DNA from 2 places in the Stenotrophomonas sp. YJH_SMC_122 genome. Region 1 is predicted to be linked to the other one. Evidence: predicted binding sites of a transcription regulator. Region 1 holds the regulator's gene; the other holds the start of a gene.
The links. Region 1 encodes FliA, which starts transcription of late flagellar genes. Its sites were predicted from a motif close to TAAAGTTTNNCNNNCNNNGGCCGATAA; they were not measured.
Positions count from the first base shown of each region.

Region 2: a site for FliA is predicted at 2,527-2,553, ahead of AC5P66_RS08500 (methyl-accepting chemotaxis protein). Genes of this name have one in related genera too.

Region 1 is NZ_JCAFST010000020.1:24,104-34,061, reverse strand. It holds gene AC5P66_RS19225 (flagellar motor protein) at 1-231, opposite strand, end outside; gene AC5P66_RS19220 (chemotaxis protein CheA) at 322-2,175, opposite strand; gene AC5P66_RS19215 (protein phosphatase CheZ) at 2,178-2,783, opposite strand; gene cheY (chemotaxis response regulator CheY) at 2,783-3,175, opposite strand; gene AC5P66_RS19205 (RNA polymerase sigma factor FliA) at 3,233-3,976, opposite strand; gene AC5P66_RS19200 (MinD/ParA family ATP-binding protein) at 3,973-4,860, opposite strand; gene flhF (flagellar biosynthesis GTPase FlhF) at 4,847-6,469, opposite strand; gene flhA (flagellar biosynthesis protein FlhA) at 6,615-8,675, opposite strand; gene flhB (flagellar biosynthesis protein FlhB) at 8,720-9,850, opposite strand.
Region 2 is NZ_JCAFST010000005.1:18,455-28,412, reverse strand. It holds gene AC5P66_RS08520 (hypothetical protein) at 1-149, shown strand, start outside; gene AC5P66_RS08515 (NUDIX hydrolase) at 151-612, shown strand; gene mnmA (tRNA 2-thiouridine(34) synthase MnmA) at 609-1,751, shown strand; gene hflD (high frequency lysogenization protein HflD) at 1,748-2,362, shown strand; gene AC5P66_RS08500 (methyl-accepting chemotaxis protein) at 2,582-3,772, shown strand; gene AC5P66_RS08495 (hypothetical protein) at 3,871-4,086, shown strand; gene AC5P66_RS08490 (hypothetical protein) at 4,154-4,660, shown strand; gene AC5P66_RS08485 (bifunctional diguanylate cyclase/phosphodiesterase) at 4,805-7,564, opposite strand; gene AC5P66_RS08480 (sensor histidine kinase) at 7,695-9,797, shown strand; gene AC5P66_RS08475 (EAL domain-containing protein) at 9,801-9,958, shown strand, end outside.

The DNA.
Region 1 (9,958 bases):
CAGCTCGCGGCGGTCGCTGTGCGGGGGGCGCACGACCCAGCGCACGATCTTGAACGCATGCTTGAACACCGCCGGCGAGGTGTGCAGCAGGATCGCGGCAACGGTGCCGACGATGACGATTACGAACGCCGCAGGCGACCACAGGGACGCCAGGCCGGCGCCCTTGAGGATGCTGCCGCCGACCAGCGAGGCCAGGGCGAGAAAGAGACCAATGAGGCTGAGTCTATCCATGGATCCGGTATCGGCTTGTATGAATGGGACTTGAGACACCGGTACGGGCTACTGGTGCGACTTCACGGTTTTGCGGGTTCAGCAAGCGGGTCAGTCGTGCGGGCTACGCAGGCCATCCACATCCAGGATCAGCGCCATGCGACCATCGCCGATCAGGGTTGCACCTGCGTAACCGCGCAGGCCGCGCAGGGCTTTCGGCAGCGGCTTGATGACCACTTCCTCGCGCCCGCGCACCTGGTCCACGACCAGGCCGAAGCGTGCTTCACCGGCCTGCAGCACCACGATCGTCAGCAGGGTCGAGGCCGCCGGCGTCACATCCAGCCACTGGCGCAGATCGACCAGCGGCAGCGTGTGCGAACGACGGTCGAGCACGGCGCGGCCATCGAACCAGCCCAGCGAGGTGCGCGGCGCGTGCAGCACTTCCATCACGCGCGCCAGCGGCAGCGCATAGACGTCCTCGCCGGCCTGCACCAGCAGGGTCGGCAGGATCGCCAGGGTCAGCGGCACGCGGATCAGGAAGCGGCTGCCGCGGCCCAGCTCGGACTGGATCTGGATCTGGCCACTCAGTTCGCGGATGCGTGACTGCACCACGTCCATGCCAACGCCCCGGCCGGAGATATCCGTGACCTGCTGCTTGGTCGAGAAGCCGGGCAGGAACACCAGGTGCAGGCACTCCTCGCTGCTCAGGCGGGCGGCAGCTTCCGGATCGATCAGGCCCTTCTCACGCGCCTTCGCGCGCAGCTTCTCCGGATCGATGCCGGCGCCATCGTCCTGCACTTCGATGCTGACGTAGTCGCCTTCCTGCTGTGCCGACAGGCGTACGTGGCCCATCCGCGGCTTGCCCTGTGCTTCGCGCAGGTCGGGCATTTCCACGCCATGGTCGATGGCGTTGCGGACCAGGTGCACCAGCGGGTCGGCCAGCGCTTCGACCAGGTTGCGGTCGAGCTCGGTCTCGGCGCCGATCAGCTCCAGGTCCACTTCCTTCTTCAGCGAGCGGGCAACGTCTCTGGCGACCTTGGGAAAGCGCGAGAACACCTTGCCCACCGGCTGCATGCGGGTGCGCATCACCGCCGACTGCAGGCGCGCGGTGGCGATGTCCAGGGTGGACACGGCGCGGTCCAGCTCCTCGTCGCGCAGGCGGGCACGCAGGGTCTTGAGCCGGTTGCGCGACAGCACCAGTTCGCCGATCAGGTTGACGATCGCGTCCAGGCGCTTGGTGTCCACGCGCACGGTGTGTTCGGCTTCGGCCAACGGCTTGGCGGCCGGCTTGGCCGCCGGTGCCGGTGCGGTCGGCGCGGCCGGTGGGCGTGGTGCCGTGATCGGTGCGGGCGCTACCGCAGCGATGGGCCTGGCGCCGGGTGCGGCGCCACCGTGCAGCTGGTCGAGCAGGGCCTCGAATTCGTCTTCGCTGATCAGCCCGTCGTCGGCCTTCTTTGCCGGCGCCACCGCGGTCGGCGCGTTACCCCCGTGCAGCTGGTCGAGCAGGGCCTCGAATTCGTCGTCGGTGATCAGGTCGCCGCTACCGGCCGCCGCTACCGTGGCCGGGGCGGCCGGCGCGGCGGCGCCTCCGTGCATGTCGAACTGGGCGATCAGGTCCGGCGGCGCATAGCCCGGCTCGGTGCCGGAGGAAACTGCATCCAGCATCGATTGCAGGTAGTCCAGCGATTGCTGGGCGGCATCGAAGTGATGGGCCTGCAGCACGGCCTGGCCCGCGCGCGCGATGCCCAGTGCTTCTTCGGCGGCGTGGCACAGCTCGACCATGGCGGTGACGCCGAGGAAGCCGGCGCCGCCCTTGAGCGTGTGGTAGCCCCGGAACACCGCGTTGAGCTGTTCGGTGTCCTGCGGTGCCTGCTCCAGCGACACCAGCTGTTCGCCCAGGCGATCCAGGATTTCCTGCGCCTCGATGATGAAATCGGCAGTGATGTCGTCGGATACCGCGCTCATGCTTACAGCCCCAGGTCCGACAGCAGGTCGTCGGCGTCGTTCTGCGAGACCGCGTGGCGGTCCAGTCCCTTCAGTGCCGGCCCGGCCAGATCCGGATCGGTGCGATGCTGTTCCGGCGGCAGGCCGAGCGCGCCGAAGCCCTCATGCACGCGGCGGACGATGCCGACGACGCGACGGATGATCTGCCCGGTCAGGTCCTGGTAGCTCTGGGTCAGGGCGATCTCGGTGAGGTTGTGGCGGATGCGCTCGAGCTGCGCATCCTGGCCCGGCTGCAGGCCTTCGGCGCGCAGCTGTTCGGTCAGGCTGCGGCATTCCTCGGCCAGGTCCAGGGTGCGGTGCGTCGCCTGTTCGGTCATCGCCACCACGTGGTCCAGGCGTGCGCAGGCATCGTCCAGTTCGCCGGCCTCGCTGGGCACGGTCGGCAGTTCACCCAGGGCCTGCCCGAGCTCGCGGGCCAGCCGCGAGAGGCCGCTCATCATCGGCTGCGTGCGCAGCGCGACCAGTCCGTCGATGCGTTGCCGCCAGGCGGTTTCGTCACCGGACTCCAGTGCGTCCAGTGCTTCCTGCAGGCGCAGGGCGAGGGCGTTCTTGTCGACCGTGGTATCCATCAGGCGCTGGCCGCCAGGCGTTCGAAGATCTTGCCGAGCTTCTCTTCCAGCGTCTGCGCGGTGAACGGCTTGATGATGTAGCCGTTCACGCCGTTCTGGGCGGCTTCGATGATCTGTTCGCGCTTGGCTTCGGCGGTGACCATCAGCACCGGCAAGGTCTTCAGCTTGGCATCGGCACGGATCGCCTTCAGCAGTTCGATGCCGGTCATTACCGGCATGTTCCAGTCGGTGACCACGAAATCGAACGGCTGGCTCTGCAGCAGCGACAGCGCGGCATGCCCGTCCTCGGCTTCGGCGGTGTTGGTGAAGCCCAGATCGCCCAGCAGGTTCTTGACGATGCGACGCATGGTCGAGAAGTCGTCGACGATCAGGATGCGCATGTTCTTGTTCAAAGCAGAGTTCCTTTGTTGTTCATTCCGGGCGGCCGGGGGCAGCTGCCTCGGGGATGTTCATTCTTCGAGGCCGGCGTCGACGGCCTCGAATACCTTCAGCCGGCCGCGCAGGCGCAGCACGGCCTGGCCGTGGATCTGGCAGACCCGCGACTCGCTCACGCCGAGCACCGCGCCGATCTCCTTCAGGTTCAGTTCCTGCTCGTAATAGAGCGAGAGCACCAGCTGTTCGCGCTCGGGCAGGTGGCCGATGGCCTTGCCCAGCTCGCGACCGAACTCGCCACGCTCCAGCACCTGTTGCGGGGTCGGGCCGCCCTGGGCGACGGTGTCCAGCTCGCCCTGGTCTTCGATGCGCGACTCCAGGCTCAGCACCTGGCCACGCGCAGCGTCTTCCATCAGGCGCAGGTATTCGGGCAGTGGCATCTCCATCGCGGCGGCCACTTCGGTGGCGCTGGCGGCGCGGCCGCTGCTCTGTTCCAGGCGGCGGATGGTGGCCGCAGCATCGCGTGCGCGGCGGTGCACCGAGCGCGGCACCCAGTCGCCACGGCGGATCTCGTCGATCATCGAGCCACGGATACGGATCGAGGCGTAGGTCTCGAACGAGGCGCCCTGGTCGGCGTCGTAGCTGCGCGACGCTTCGATCAGGCCCATCATGCCAGCCTGGATCAGGTCGTCGACTTCGACGCTGGCCGGCAGGCGCGCGGCCAGATGGTGGGCGATGCGCCGCACCAGGTCCGAGTGCTGGGCGATGACCTCGTTGGCCGCCGAGCGCTGGACCTCCCTGTATTGGGCCGCGCCTTTCATGCTGCCACCCCGCGCTGCTTGAGGATGCGTTCGAGGAAGAACTCGACGCCGCCACGTGGTTCGGTCGGCGCCTGCCAGCGGGCCGTGCGGCGCGCGATCTCGGTGATCGCCAGTGCGGACGGGCTGGACGGGTAGGCCTTTACCACCGGCTGCTGGCGCTGCACCGACAGGCGCAGCCAGTCATCCTGCGGCACGCAGCCCAGGTAGTTCAGCGAGACATCGGCGAGGAACTTCTCGCAGACGCGGGTCAGCTTCTCGTACAGCACGCGGCCCTCGTTGGGGTCGCGCACCATGTTGGCCACCACCTGGATGCGGTCCACGCCCCGTTCGCGCGACAGCACCTTGATCAGCGCGTAGGCGTCGGTGATCGACGCCGGCTCGTCACAGACCACCACCACGGTGTCCTGCGCGGCCTGGCAGAAGGTCAGCACGCCGTCGGTGATGCCCGCGGCGGTGTCCACCACCATGATGTCCAGCTCGCGTTCCAGCTCGGAGAACACGTTGACCAGGCCGACGTGCTCGGCCGGGGCCAGCTCGGCCATGTGCCGGCGGCCGGACGCGGCCGGGACCACCAGCACGCCGTTCGGGCCTTCGACGATGACGTCGTCCAGCGAGCAGCGGCCGGCAACCAGGTCGGCCAGCGTGAAGGTGGGGTTCAAGCCCAGGATCACGTCGATGTTGGCCAGGCCGAGGTCGGCGTCCAGCAGCAGCGTGCGCTTGCCCATGCCGGCCAGCGCCACGGCCAGGTTGGCCGACACGTTGGTCTTGCCCACGCCGCCCTTGCCGCCGGTCACGGCGATGGTGCGCACAGGGCCGAGCGGCTCGCTGCGGGTGGCCGACAGCGGGAAGGTCTTGGTCAGCTTGGCGTACTCACGCGACGGCATGGTTCAACTCCGGGTTGCAGGGCATATCGGCCGCTCGGCGCAAATCTTCAAGGCGAAGTACGAGATTGGCCGCACTGGCCCGGTGCAGGTCGTCCGGAACGTCCTGGCCATCGGTCACCCAGGTGATCGGCAGGGCGTGGTCGACGGCCACCGACAGCGCGTTGCCGAAGCGGCCGGTTTCGTCCAGCTTGCTCAGCACCAGGCCCTGCAGGTTGGCGGCACCGAAGCGGCGGACCACCTCGTCCATGTCGCCGAAGCTGGTGTTGGCCGGCAGCACCAGAAGGGTGCGGACCTGGCGCGCGGCGCGCAGCCACTGCAGCTGGGCGGCCAGGGCGCGGTCGCGCGGGCCCAGGCCGGCGGTGTCGATCAGCACCAGCTTGTAGTCCTTCAGACGTTCCAGCAGCTGGTCCAGGTCGGTGCCGCTGTTGGCCTCGTGCACGGCGATGCCGAGCTGCCGGCCGTAGCCATACAGCTGCTCGCGGGCGCCGATGCGGGTGGTGTCGGTGGTGACCAGGGCGACGTCACGCGGCGCGTGCTTCTCGGCGAACCGCGAGGCCAGCTTGGCGATGGTGGTCGTCTTGCCGGCGCCGGTCGGGCCCACCAGTGCGATCACGCCGCCTTCCTCCAGCGGGTCGACCGGGGCGATCGGCAGCTTGCGCGAGATCAGCCCCAGCATCAGACCGCGGCCTCGGTGCGCCTCGGTCTCCAGCGGAATCTGCATGGCGACGTCGCGGGCCAGGCCAGCATCGAATCCGTACTCGTCCATCAGGTCCAGCGCGGTGGCGCGCACCGGGCAGCCGCGCAGGCGCTCGTCGGTGAAGCGGTTCATTTCGCGCTCGATGACCTGGCGCATGCCGGCCACTTCCTGGCGCAGCTGGCGGATCTCGGCGTCGTCCTGGGCGACCACGGTCAGCACCGGGGCTGGGGCGAGCATGGGCGTCGGCGCGGATTCGGCAATGGCATCGGTCAACGCCGGTTCGCTGGCGGCGACCTCCGGCTGCGTTTCGGACAGGGCTGCGGTCGGCAGCGGCGGCGGCTGCACCGCCGGCGCCACGCTTTCGTGATGTGCCTGGTGCGGCGGATCGATCTGGAAACGGGCGCGGTTGGCCGGCGCGGCGACGGCCGGTGCCGGTGCAACGATGGCCTCGGCGAACGGGGCGAAGATCGGGTCCGGCAGTGCCGGTTCATTGACGGCGGCGCGTGCCAGCGTGGCGGCGAAGCCGGTGCTGCCGCGGGTCGGCACGATCTCGTCGGCGCTGTCCAGGGTGCGGCCGGTAGCGCCCACTGCCGCACGGGCGAGGGCGGCCACCGCCGAGGTGGTGGCGGCAACCGGTTCCGGTGCCGGGGTGCTGCTGCGGCGGCGGGTGACGGCGGCGATCACCGCGTCGGCGGCGGTGCGCGGCTTGGGTGCCGGCGGCGGTGCAACGTCACGGCGCGAGGCTTCCAGTGCGCGCTGCACGGCGCTCTCGTCGTAGTTGGCGGCGGCGACGATCTCGATGCCTTCCTCGATCCGGCGGTTGGACAGGATCACGGCGTCAGGACCATGCTCCTTGCGCACCAGGTTCATGGCCGAGCGCATGTCGGCGGCGACGAATCGTTTGATTTTCATGCTGTGGTCACGAGGCGAAGACGGCGGGGTGGCGGTCGGGGAACTCGGGTGGTCGGTGGTCTGCACGGTGCGGGTTCCCCTTGGTGTCTGTCTGTTGCGTTGGTTCGAAAGTGGTGTCTGTTTTCTGGCGCATCGGCGGGCGGCGTCAGCTGATCGTTCCGACCAGCTTCAGGCGCTTGTCCTCCGGCACCTCGCTGTAGGCCAGGACCGACAGCGACGGAACGCTGTGGCGGACCAGGCGGGCCAGCGCGGCGCGCACCGGGCCAGGTACCAGCACGACCGCGGGCTCGTTGCGGGCTTCCTGCTTGCTGACACATTCGGCCAGGCTCTGGTGCAGTCGCTCAGCGAGTCCGGGTTCCAGCGCGGCGCCGTTGCCCTGCGTGGACTCCTGCAAGACACGTTCCAATTGCGGGTTGAGGGTGAACACCGGCAGCTCCGCCGACATTCCGGCGATCTCCTGCACGATGAAGCGGCCCAGCGCGGTGCGCACCGCGGCGGTCAGCACCGCCGGGTCCTGGCTGCTGGGCGCATGTTCGACCAGTGCCTCGGCGATCTTGCGCAGCTGGCGGATCGGAATGCGCTCGACCAGCAGGTTCTGCAGCACGCGCACCACCGCCGACAGCGGCAGCGCCTTCGGCGTCAGATCTTCGACGAGCTTGGGCGCGCTCTTGGCCAGGTTGGCCAGCAGGTGCTGCACTTCCTCATGGCCGAGCAGCTCGGGAGCATGTTCGCGGATCAGGTGCGACAGATGGGTGGCGACCACGGTGGCCGGGTCGACCACCGTGTAGCCCAGCGTTTCGGCCTGGGCGCGCTGGTGCGGCTGGATCCAGGTGGCATCCAGGCCGAACGCGGGGTCCTTGCCGGCGATGCCCTCTAGGGTGCCCAGCGCGCTGCCCGGGTCCAGTGCCAGCTCGCGATCCGGATGGATTTCGGCGGTGGCCACCGGCACGCCATGCACCAGCACGCGGTAGCCGTTGGCCGGCAGTTCCAGGTTGTCGCGGATGTGCACCGAGGGAATCAGGAAGCCGACATCCTGGGTCAGCTTGCGGCGCACGCCCTTGATGCGCGCCATCAGTTCGCCGCCCTGGTTGCTGTCCACCAGCGGAATCAGCCGATAGCCGACCTCCAGGCCCAGCGGATCGACCGGGCGCAGTTCGTCCCAGCTCAGCTCGGCAGTGGGGGCTGCGGCGGCTGGGCGCCCGAGCGCAGTGAGCGCGGCGGCATCGGTGCCACCGCCTGCCGCATCGGCAGCCGGCGCCTTACCCTTGCGGTACAGCTTCCAGGCGATGAAGCCGAGGATCGCGGCCAGCGTCAGGAAAGCGACGTTGGGCATGCCCGGCACCAGGCCGACCACGCCGATGATGCCGGCGGTGATCGCCAGCGCGCGGTACTGGCCGAACACCTGGCCGGTCATGGCCTGGGCCATGTCCTGCGAACGCGAGGCGCGGGTGACCAGCATGGCCACGGCGCTGGAGACCAGCAGGGCCGGCAGCTGCGCCACCAGGCCGTCACCGATCGACAGCAGGGTGTAGGTGGCGGCGGCGTCGCCGAACGGCATGCCATGCTGCAGCACGCCCACGGCCAGGCCGCCGAGCATGTTGATGAACAGGATCAGGATGCCGGCGATGGCATCGCCGCGGATGAACTTGCTGGCGCCGTCCATCGCACCGTAGAAGTCGGCTTCCTCACGCACTTCCTCGCGGCGCAGCTTGGCTTCCTCGCGCGTCAGCAAACCGGCGTTGAGGTCGGCGTCGATCGCCATCTGCTTGCCGGGCATCGCGTCCAGGATGAAGCGCGCGGTCACTTCCGAGACGCGGCCGGCGCCCTTGGTGATCACCACGAAGTTGATGATGGTCAGGATCGCGAATACCACGATGCCGACCGCGTAGTTGCCGCCGATCACGAATTCACCGAAGGCGGCGATGACCTTGCCCGCGGCATCGTGGCCGTTCTGGCCGTTCAGCAGGATCACGCGGGTGGAGGCCACGTTCAGCGCCAGCCGCAGCATGGTGGTGATCAGCAGCACGATCGGGAAGATGGTGAAGTCCAGCGGGCGCTTCACGTAGACCACCGCCAGCAGCACCATCAGCGAGATGGCGATGTTGAAGGTGAACAGCGCATCGAGCACCGGCGCGGCCAGCGGCACCACGACCATGGCCAGCAGGGCCAGCACGATCAGCGGCGCGCCAAGGCCCTGGCGGATCATTTCCAGGGCGCGGCGGGTGTTGAAGCCGGTGGCGGGCTGGGCGCTCACGGGCGGCCTCCCTTGCCGAATTCATCCACCTGGATGTGCGGGGCGTCCGGCATCGGGCCAGTGCGCCAGGCGCGCAACTGGTAGACGTAGGACAGGACCTGGGCGACGGCCGAATACAGTCTCACGGGGATTTCCTTTCCGAGTTGGCCTTCCCGATACAAGGCGCGTGCCAAAGGCGGGGCGGAGACGATCGCGACCTTGTTGCCGTCGGCCACTTCACGGATGCGCAGGGCGGTCTCGTCCACGCCCAGCGCGACCACGGTAGGGGCGTTCATGGCGCCGCCCTCGTACTTCAGGGCCACCGCGTAGTGGGTGGGGTTGACCACCACCACGTCCGCCGTGGGCACCGCTTCCATCATCCGGCGGTTGGCCATCTGCTGCTGCAGCTGGCGGATGCGGCCCTTCACCTCGGGGCTGCCTTCGCTTTCCTTCATTTCCCGGCGCAGCTCTTCACGGGTCATCTTCAGCTTGCGCATCCAGTTCCAGCGCTGGTACGGCGCGTCGATGGCGGCCAGCACCAGCATCGCGCCGGCGGTGGCCAGCAGCAGCCGCAGGGTGAAGCCGAGGCCGTCGGTGATGGCCGCCTCCAGCGGGTGGTGGATCAGCCCGCGCAGGGTGTCAAAGCCGGTCCAGACCACCAGCCCGGCGGCGACGCCGACGAAGGCCACGCGCAGCAGCGATTTGGTGAACTCGGCAATGGCCTCCGGGCCGTACAGGCGCTTGAGCCCGCTCATCGGGTTCATGCGGTTGATGTCGGGCAGCAACGCCTTCTGCGACCAGCGCAGGCCGCCCATCACCAGCGGGGCGACGAAGCTGGCCAGCAGGCAGACCAGCACCAGCGGTGCGATCACCAGCAGGAACTGCAGCAGCAGGTCGCCGAAGTGGCCGAACAGTTCCTTCGGGTTCTGCCGCAGGGTCTGCTCGGGGCTGAGCGCCTGCTTCATCCAGGCGCTGGCGCCGCGTCCGATCGAGCCGCTCATGGCCATCACCGCCAGCACGCCGGCGCCGAACACGGCGGCGGTGCCGAGTTCGCGCGAGCGCGGCAGGTTGCCCTGCTCGCGGGCATCGCGCAGGCGTTTTTCGGTGGGTTGTTCGGTCTTTTCGCCGGCGGATTCGTTCTCGGACATCACGTGCACTGCGGCAGGGGTTGCCGGAGGGCGTGCAAGAACTGTTCCACGCACGGCGCGGATCTGCCGATGGCCGGTTTGGTAGAGCCGAGCCTGCGCTCGGCTACG
Region 2 (9,958 bases), on a different contig from region 1:
GGGGCTGGGTAAAGCAGGACACCACCGCCATGTTCGTGGTCAAGATCGACGCCGATGCCACCCCGGACCAGCTCAGCGACGCCATCGATGCGGCCATCCGCACCGCCGACGCGATGGAGCTGGAGCTGACCAAGAAGGACGAGTTCTGAGTTGAACGCCACGCCGGACCCGCGCTGGGCACCGCACGCCACCGTCGCCACGGTGGTGGTCGATGGCGGCCGCGTGCTGCTGGTCGAAGAGACCATTGAAGGCCGCCAGGTGCTGAACCAGCCGGCCGGCCACCTCGAGCAAGGCGAAAGCCTGGCCGAGGCAGCCCTGCGCGAGACCCGGGAGGAAACCGGCTGGACCGTGCAGCTGACCCATTTCATCGGCTGCTACCAGTGGACTGCCGGCGACGGCACCGCCTTCCTGCGCTTCTGCTACGCAGCGCGCCCGCTCTCGCACGACCCGGCCCAACCGCTGGATGCCGGCATCGACCGCGCGTTGTGGCTGACCCCTGCCGAGCTGCAGGCCGCCGGCGAGCGCCAGCGCAGCCCGCTGGTCTGGCAGGTGGTGGCGGATTACCTGGGTGGCCAGCGCCATCCGCTTTCGCTGGTCCGGGAGGTCACATGAGCACGCCGCGCGTGATGGTGGGCGTCTCTGGTGGTGTCGACTCTTCGGTCGCCGCGTGGCGCCTGGTCCAGCAGGGCGAGGCCGTGGCCGGCCTGTTCATGCAGAATTGGGCCGACGACGGCAGCGGTGACTGCCGCGCCGAGGATGACCGCCGCGATGCGGTCGCCGTATGCGGCCTGCTCGGTATCCCGTTCCACTTCCGGGACTTTTCCAGCGAGTACTGGCAGGGCGTGTTCGAGCACTTCCTGGCCGAATACGCCGCTGGCCGCACGCCGAACCCGGACGTGCTGTGCAACCGCGAGGTGAAGTTCAAGCATTTCCTGGATGCCGCCCGCGAGCTGGGCGCCGAGCGCATCGCCACCGGCCACTACGCGCGGGTGACCCAGCGTGGCCACCAGTGGCTGCTGCTGCGCGGCGCCGACCGCTCCAAGGACCAGAGCTACTTCCTGCACCAGCTGGGCCAGGAGCAACTGGGGGCCACCCTGTTCCCGATCGGCGACCTCGAGAAGACCGACCTGCGACGGATTGCGCGCGACGTCGGACTGCCGACCCACGCCAAGAAGGACTCCACCGGCATCTGCTTCATCGGCGAGCGCGACTTCCGCGAGTTCCTCGGCCGCTACCTGCCGGCCAGGCCCGGCCAGATCCTCGACCCGTCCGACGGCAGTGTGATCGCCGAACATCCGGGCGTGTTCTATTTCACCCTGGGCCAGCGCGAGGGCCTGAACATCGGCGGCGTACGCGGCCGCCCGGCCGCCCCGTGGTACGTGGTCGGCAAGGATGTGGCCAGCAACGTGCTGTACGTCGACCAGGACCGCGACAGCCCATGGATGCTGTCCGAGCGCCTGCGATCGGAGGCGGCGCATTGGATCGCGGGCTCGCCACCCGCGCGGCGCTTCGAATGCACCGCCCAGACCCGCTACCGCCAGCCCGATGAGCCGTGTACGGTCGACGTGCTGGACGATGGCAGCGTGCTGGTCACCTTCGCGCGCCCGCAGCGTGCCGTTACCCCCGGTCAATCGCTGGTGCTGTATGACGGTGATGTGTGCCTGGGTGGCGCGGTGATCGCCGCCACCGATGCGCCGCTGGAACAGCGCCTGCGCACCACCCCCTCCCCTTTTGAGGTAATCGCTGCATGAGTTTCACTGTCGACGACCGCGTCCTGGCCTTGGCCGGCATTGCCCAGGCCCTGCAGCAGGTACGCCGCATCGCCGATACCGGCCATTCCGACGCCGCCGCCGTGCGCACCGCCGTGGACAGCGTGTTCCGCGTCGATGCGTCCTCGCCGCAGGCGGTGTTCGGTGACCGCCATGCACTGAAGGCCGGGCTGCGCCTGTTGCACAACTACTTCCGCAACCAGGGCCAGGATCCGATCCTGCCGAAGCTGGCGCTGTCGGTGCTGCAGCTGGAGCGCCGCTTCGTTCAGGATGGCGCCACCGTGAACAAGGTTGCTTCGGGCATCGAGCGTGCCCGGCGCCAGGCCACCGAACTGGGCGACAGCGGCCACCCGGATGTGCTGGCCAGCCTGGGCAGCCTGTATGCGGACACCATCAGCCACCTCAAGCCGCGGGTGATGGTGCAGGGCAACCCGCACTACCTGGGCCAGGCCGGCGTGGTGGCGGAGATCCGAGCCCTGCTGCTGGCCGCGGTGCGCGCGGCGGTGCTATGGCGGCAGCTGGGCGGCAGCTACTGGGACTTCCTGTTCGGGCGAAAGGCCATGATCGAGGCCGTGGACCGCCTGCTGGCCTGAGGGTGTGGGGTCAGAGCCCTTTTCCATGGAAAAGGGATCCGACCCCGTTGCTGCCTGCCCAAGGGGTCGGATCCCTTTCCGGCACGGAAAGGGCTCTGACCCCGAGGCCGCCAGGGCGCCGGAAAACCGGCGCATTCAGAATGCACTTCGAGGCACATCGACGTTAAAGAGAAAGGGGGTACGGCCGATACATCCTCCGTGCACCTCCCGAGAACGTCCATGTACTCACGCATTTTCATCCGTCTGGCCGCCCCCCTGGCTCTGACCCTGCTGCTCCCCTTCGCCATCGGTTTCGAATGGCCGGCCGCCCTGCGCTGGGCGATCCTGACCACGATGACGCTGAGCTGGCTCGGCTTCGCGTGGTGGACCACCCGCGCCCAGGCGCATCGTTCCCCGGAACATGCCCGTGTCCTGCGTGAGCAGGACCAGCTGCTGACCGAACTGCGCAACTTCGTCGGCAACGAAATCGACGGTTCGCGTGGTGAAGTGGAACGCGCCCGCGACCTGATCCGCCAGGCGGTCTCCAGCCTCGGTGGCAGCTTCGATGCGATGAACCGCAAGTCGCGCCAGCAGAGCCAGGCGCTGTCGCGCATCGTCGACCGCGCCGGCGATGAAGGCAATGCCGGCCTCGACGTTGCCCGTTTCGCCCAGCACGCCAGCCACCGCATGGAACAGCTGGTGGAAGCGCTGGAACAGGTGAGCGGCCAGAGCAGCACCACCGTGCAGCACATCGACCAGATGGCGCAGCACCTGGATGGCATCTTCGCGCTGCTGGAAGACGTCAAGTCGATCGCCGACCAGACCAACCTGCTGGCGCTGAATGCCGCCATCGAAGCGGCGCGTGCCGGTGAAGCCGGTCGTGGCTTCGCCGTGGTCGCCGACGAGGTCCGCAACCTGTCCGAGCGCTCGACCACCTTCAACGAGCAGATCCGCAAGCTGGCGCACAGCTCCAAGGACGCCATTGCCAAGGTGCGCGAGACGGTCTCGCACATGGCCTCGCGTGACATGGACCGCTCCCGCGAAGCGCGCCAGGAAGCGGCGGCAATGCTCGACAACGTCGCGCAGATCAATGCCTCGCTGGGCGACGGCATGCGCGAAGTGTCCGAGTGCGCCCGTGCGATCGATGGCAGCGTGGCCGAAGCCGTGCGCGCCCTGCAGTTCGAAGACATCGCCACCCAGGCCTTGGGCGGCGTGCACACCCATCTGGACCGCCTGACCGCCATCAACCGCGAAGCGGTGGCCCTGCAGGAGCTGCTGCACCGCAATGGCGGCGTGTTCGACGAAGAGATCGCCAGCGCCCTGCAGCGCACCGGCAATCGCCTGCGCGAGCTGCGCAGCGAATGGGAACGCCCGCCGCACAAGCCCGTCGCCCAGCAGAGCATGGGCGCCGGCACCGTCGAGCTGTTCTGATCCTGATGTCCGCTGCCCTCGCCGGCAGCCCGCAAGGCCCCGGCTCGTCCGGGGCCTTTGCCTGTGACCCACCGCTGGATGCATCCTGTACGCGCACCATGACCCTGATCCGCGCCCTGCCCTCCCTCCTCCACACCGAGCGCCCGCGCAACGCGAGCGTGCGTGAGCAGCTGCAACAGCTGGAAGAGGTCGCCCGCGAGGAAATCCGCGAGCTGCAGCAGCTGGCCGATGCGCGCCCTGCCCCGTCGCCGACGGACGAGGCGCTGCTGGGACTGGCGTGGGACCTGGGGTTGGATGGCGAAGCCCTGAAGTAGATCCACGCCCTGCGTGGGTGAGGCATCCCGCATGGCATGATGCCCCGGTCCCTTTCATGGAAGACCGATGGCCATCGCCCTGATCGCACTTCTGCTGTTGGAGACCGTCCTCCTGATGGCCTGGGTGGCTGGCTATTTCAGTTGGGGCATCACCCTGTTCAACGAACGCATGGCGGCGTCACCGGCCATGCAGGCCCGGCTCTCGCTGGGTAGCCTGGAGCGTGACCTGCCGCAGGACAAGTGGCTGCGACTGGCCTTCCATGCGCTGCCCGATGGCAGCATGGCGTTCCGCGAGAGCTTCGCGCCGAGCTTCGGCCTGCGCTACTTCCCGGTGATGCGTGGACGCATCGTGCTCAACGCACGGCGGCACGAGGTGCGGGTGATCGGCCTGTGCAGCTGGTTCGTGGCGATCCTGTCGGTGCTGCTGTTGCCACTGGTGGCGATGCGCCCGATGGTGGCGCCGATGCTGCTGATACTGCCGCTGTTCCTGGCCAGCTATCTGGTCCAGAAGCGCCGCTATGCGGCCATCGTCGAGGCGCTGCGCACGCAGTTGAAGGCGGAGTTTCCCAGGTAGATCCACGCCACGCGTGGAGGGTCGCATGCAGGCATTGGTGCCGATCAAGGTCGGCACCCATCAGGGCGGGGTTACGCCGAGCGCAAGCATTCGTGCCGACCAAGGTCGGCACCTACCAGAGCACGTGCCTGCCAGCGCAGACTGTCAGCGCACCAGCACCGCTTCGCTGCTGGCGTCGGTGCGCATCGGCAACGGGCGCTGCTGGCGCAGCCACTGCGCCAGGTCGCGCGGGCTGAGCGGGCGCGAGTACAGGTAACCCTGGATCTCGTCGCAGCCCTGGCGGCGCAGCATGTCTTCTTCCTGGTGCGTTTCCACGCCCTCCGCCACGACCTTCATGCCCAGCGCATGGCCCAGGTGCACGATGGCCTGGGTCACTTCGGCCGTGCCGGAGTCGTGCAGCATGCCCTGCACGAAACTGCGGTCGATCTTCAGGCGCCCCACCGGGAAGCGGTTGAGGTAGTTGAGGTTGGAGAAGCCGGTACCGAAGTCGTCCACCGCCAGCGGCACGCCGTGCCGTTCGAGCACGTCGAAGCAGTGGCGCAGGATGTCGGTGTCACGGATCAGCGCCGATTCGGTCAGCTCCAGCTCCAGCCGCTGCGGCGGCCAGCCGTGGGCATGGCAGATGTCGATCACGCGCTCGGCGAAGCCACGATCACGCAGCTGCACCGCCGACACGTTGACCGCGATGCGGTCGAAATGCAGTCCAGCCCGGTCCCAGGCGGCTGCCTGGCGGCAGGCTTCGTTCAGTACCCAGTCGCCGATGCGCACGATCTCGCCGCACTTCTCGGCGATGGGAATGAACTCGGCCGGGCTGCAATAGCCGATGCCGGGTCGATGCCAGCGCAGCAGTGCTTCGATGGCCGGCGGCTCGCCCTGGTGGGCATGCAGCAGCGGCTGATAGGCCAGGCTGAACTCCTCGCGCTCGATCGCACCGTGCAGCGCGTGCTCAAGCTCCAGCCTGCGCTGGATCCGGGCCAGGGCATCCTGGCTGTAGTACTGGTAGGTGTTGCGTCCGGCTTCCTTGGCCGCGTACATGGCGGCGTCGGCAGCGCGCAGCAGTGAATCGAAGTCGGTCTGCGCATCGCCCAGCATCGCGATGCCGACGCTGGCGCCGACCTTCAACGTGGTCTCGCCACGGCGCAGCGGCTCAGCCAGCGAGGCGATCAGCTTGCGCGCCACGTGGCCGGCGTCTTCCGGCTCGGCCAGGTCGCGCAGCACCACAATGAACTCGTCGCCACTGAAGCGGCCGAACAGATCGTTGTTGCGCAGGTTCTGGTGCAGGCGGGTGGCGGCAGCCTTCAGCAGCGCGTCGCCGGTGGCGTGGCCGAAGCTGTCGTTGATGGTCTTGAAGCCGTCCAGGTCGATGAACAGCATCGCCAGCGAGGTACCGCGATCGCGTGCTTCTTCGATGGCCTCGGCGGTCTGCTCGCCGAGCAGCACGCGATTGGGCAGGCCGGTCAGCAGATCGTAGTGGGCCAGCAGTTCAATGCGCTCGTTGGCCTCGCGCTCGCGGGTGATGTCACGGAACAGCACCACGAAGCGCGGCGGCAGTCCGTCACGACGATCCAGCTCGATCAGCACCTGCACCCAGACACGCAGGCCGGACTGGCGGTAGAAGCACAGGTCCAGCTGCTCGGGCAGGCCGCCGTTGGCGATGCGGGCCAGCGCCGCCTCGAACGCATCGCGCGAGTCTTCGGTGTACAGCGCCATCGCCTGGTCGAGGGTGATCGGTTCCTTGCGCAGGCCGTGGATGCGATAGCACTCCTCGGTCCATTGCATGCTCCGTGTCTGCACCTCGATCTCGCAGCCGCCGATGCGGCCCAGCGCGGAAACCCGGTTCAGCAGTTCGGTGCGCCAACGAATCAATGCGTCGGTCTGATGCTGTTCGGTGATGTTCTGCACCTGGCCGAGCAGGCGCTTGGGCTGCCCGTCCAAGTCCAGCAGCGGCTGCATCCACAGCCGCAGGTGCTGTGATGGCTCATGGCCGCGGGTCAGCTCCAGCTCGAGATTGGCGGCGCGACCATCGCGCCACAGCCGCCGCCATGCCGCACGCAGCGCGCCACGCGAGCGCGGGTGCAGCTGCTTCAGCCAGCGCCGCTGGCCGGGCACGGCGCCGTGCTCCAGTGCCAGCAGCGAGCGCAGTTCCGGCGACCACCAGAAGTGCCCGCTGTTGGGGTCGAACGACCAGCTGCCCATGCTGGCGATGCGTTGGGCTTCGCTCAGGTGCAGCTGCTGCTCCTGCAGCAGCGATTCGAGCTGCTTCTGCTGTTCGATATCGGTATGCGTGCCGACCATGCGCAGCGGCTGGCCATCGGCGGTGCGCGCGACCACGCGGCCGCGATCCAGCACCCAACGCCACTGGCCATCGGCCTGGCGGAAGCGGAACTGTGCACTGTACTGCTCGCTGCGCCCGCGCAGGTGCTCGTCGAGCGCGGCGCGCACCTGGTCGATGTCCTCGCTGTGGACGCGCGACAGCATTTCAGTGGCCGTCTCGTCGACCAGCGCCGGCGTGCGCGCCACCCGGTCACTGGGGATGTCCCAGTCCCACAGGCTATGGCCGGCGCTGTCCAGTGCCAGTTCCCAGCGCCCGCCCCCGTCGACCGGCACCGGCTCGGGAATGCTCAGGGTGAACGCCAGCAGGTTGCCGGCACCGTCATGCACGGCGCGCAGGTGACCGTCGTAGTGGCCGCGCGGGCCGCCCGGCAGCGTGCAGGGCACGATGCCGCCATCGGCGGCCATCAGGCGCAGATCTTCCAGCATCGGCGCATAGGCCGCCACGGTGGCCGGCAGGCCATGCTCACGCGCGGCCGGATTGGCCGCCAGCGGGCGCCCGGTACGGTCGACGATGACCAGCGCCGACGCAAGCGGGTGCTGCAGCAGGCTGGCGATGATCCCTTGGTCCACGCGATCTTGCTCCGGATGACACGCCCGTCAGCGGGGCACGCAGTGGTTAACGGCGCCTGCGGCGGATAATTGAGTGGTGACGGCACGCTGCGGGGTAAGATGACCGGCGCCCCTTTCACCCGCCCCGTCCATGCCCGCAGAACCGACCGGCAACGCCCCAGTTCCCGACCCACGGATGGCGCAGGCGCTGAGCCGTGACCGGCGGCGGGTGGTGTTGAGCTACCTGGTGATGGCGCTGGCCTGGATGATCTCCACCGACAGCGTGGTGCAGGCGCTGGTGCCCGATCCGCAGCAGGCGGCCCTGTGGCAGGGCCTGAAGGGCTCGTTCTTCGCCCTGGCCAGCGCGGGCCTGCTGTACCTGCTGCTGCGTCCACTGGCCGAGCACGTGCTGCATACCCACGCCCGCCAGCAGGCCTCTGAGCTGCGCCTGCGGCAGATGTTCGAGGGCAATCCCGGCCCGATCCTCGTCTATGACCTGGACACATTGGCGATCCTCGATGCCAACCCGGCCGCCTGCACCGCTTTCGGCTGGGAGCGCGATGAGCTGCTGGAACAGACCATCGACGCCTTGTGGCCACCCGGCCAGGGCCAGGCGCTGCAGACCAAGCTGGAGGCGATCCGCGAGGCGCCCGAAGAGCTGTGCATCCTGCGCGCACAGCTGCAGCTGCGCGATGGCGCGCTGCGGCAGATGGAACTGCGCTCCAACGCGATCAGCTACGACGGTCACAACGCGCGCCTGCTGATCGCCATCGATCGCACTGCCGAGGACCTGGCCCAGCTGCGTCGTGACCAGGCGCTGGCACGGGTGGAAGAGGCCCACGAACTGGCCCGCATCGGTGCCTGGGAGCTGGACCCGTCCACCGGGCTGGGCCGCTATTCCAACCAGGTCTATCGCCTGCTCGGCCGCCGCCCGCCCGAAGCCCGCCGCTGGCACCGCTTCGACGAGCTGCTGGTGCCGGCCGACCCGGCCACCGCCACCCAGACCGAGCAGCTGCTGGCCGAGCTGTGTTCCGGCGAGCCGGTGCAGGTGGACGTGCTGCTGCCGCTGCTGTCGATGGACGGGCGCGCGCTGATGGTGCACCTGCGCGCCGCCAGTGGTCTTGATGAAGCTGGCCGCAACCGCGTGCTGGGCACGCTGCAGGACGTGACCGAACGCGAGCAGTCGCGGCGCCTGCTGCGCGAGCGCGAGGAGCAGTTCCGCGAGCTTGTGCGGGTACTGCCCGACGGCGTGGTGATCCTCTCCGACGAACATGTGCTGTACGCCAACGCCTGGGCCGCCGGCCTGTTCGGCTACGGCAGCCATACCCTGCTGGGCGAGCCCTTGTCGGCGCTGGTCGCTGCCGCAGACCTGCCGCGGGTGCGCAGCCAGCTGCGTGCCGGCCAGCCACACCTGGGACCGGGCCACAGCAGCGTGGTGGCCATGCAGCGCGGCGACGGCCGCAGCTTCCATGCCGGCCTGGCGGTGGGCGACGTGCGCTACGGTGGCCGCGACTGCAAGCTGCTGATCGTGCGCGACCTCAGTGATTCCGAACGCATCCGCAGCGCGCTGGAAACCAGCAACCGCGAACTGCAGGCGATGGCCGGGCGGCTGTTCTCGCTGCAGGAGGACGAGCGTCGTGCGATTTCGCGCGACCTGCACGATGACATCGGCCAGGCCATCACCGCGATCAAGCTGTCGGCGCACGCCGCGCTGGAAGAGGACGATCCGCAGCGGCGTGGGCAGGATCTGGCGCAGATCGTCAGCCTGGCCGACACCACCGTGGCCAAACTGCGCGACATCTCTACCCTGCTGCGCCCGCCGCAGCTGGATGCACTGGGCCTGGAGGCAGCGCTCAGCTGGCAGGCGCGGGTTCTGTTCCGCTCCTCGCCGGTGGAGCTGCTGGCCGAGATCGAGCCGTTGCCCCATCGCCCCGACAACAGTATCGAGCAGGCCTGCTTCCGCATCGCGCAGGAAAGCCTGACCAATGCGCTGCGCCATGCGCGCGCCAGCCAGGTCCTGCTGCAGCTGCGCGATGTCGGCCAGCGCGGCCTGCACCTGCAGATCCGCGATGACGGCGAGGGCTTCGATCCGGACGGCCCGCGCGGCCTGGGCCTGATCGTGATGCGCGAGCGCGCACAGAGCGTCGGTGGCCACGTGCGGATTGAATCCGCGCATGGCGAAGGCACCCTGGTCGATGTCCACCTCCCCTACCAGGCGGCCAGCAGGGCTGCCGTCGATTCACCGGAATACTGAGCCATGTGGAATCCCAACCTGCCCCCGGTCAGCATTGATGACGCTCCCGACCGCCTTGGCGCCAGCAACCCCGAACTGCAGGCAATGGTTGCCGAGGCAGCCTCAGGCGGCATCGCGCTGATGCTGATGCACGTGGACATCGACCATTTCGCATCGGTCAA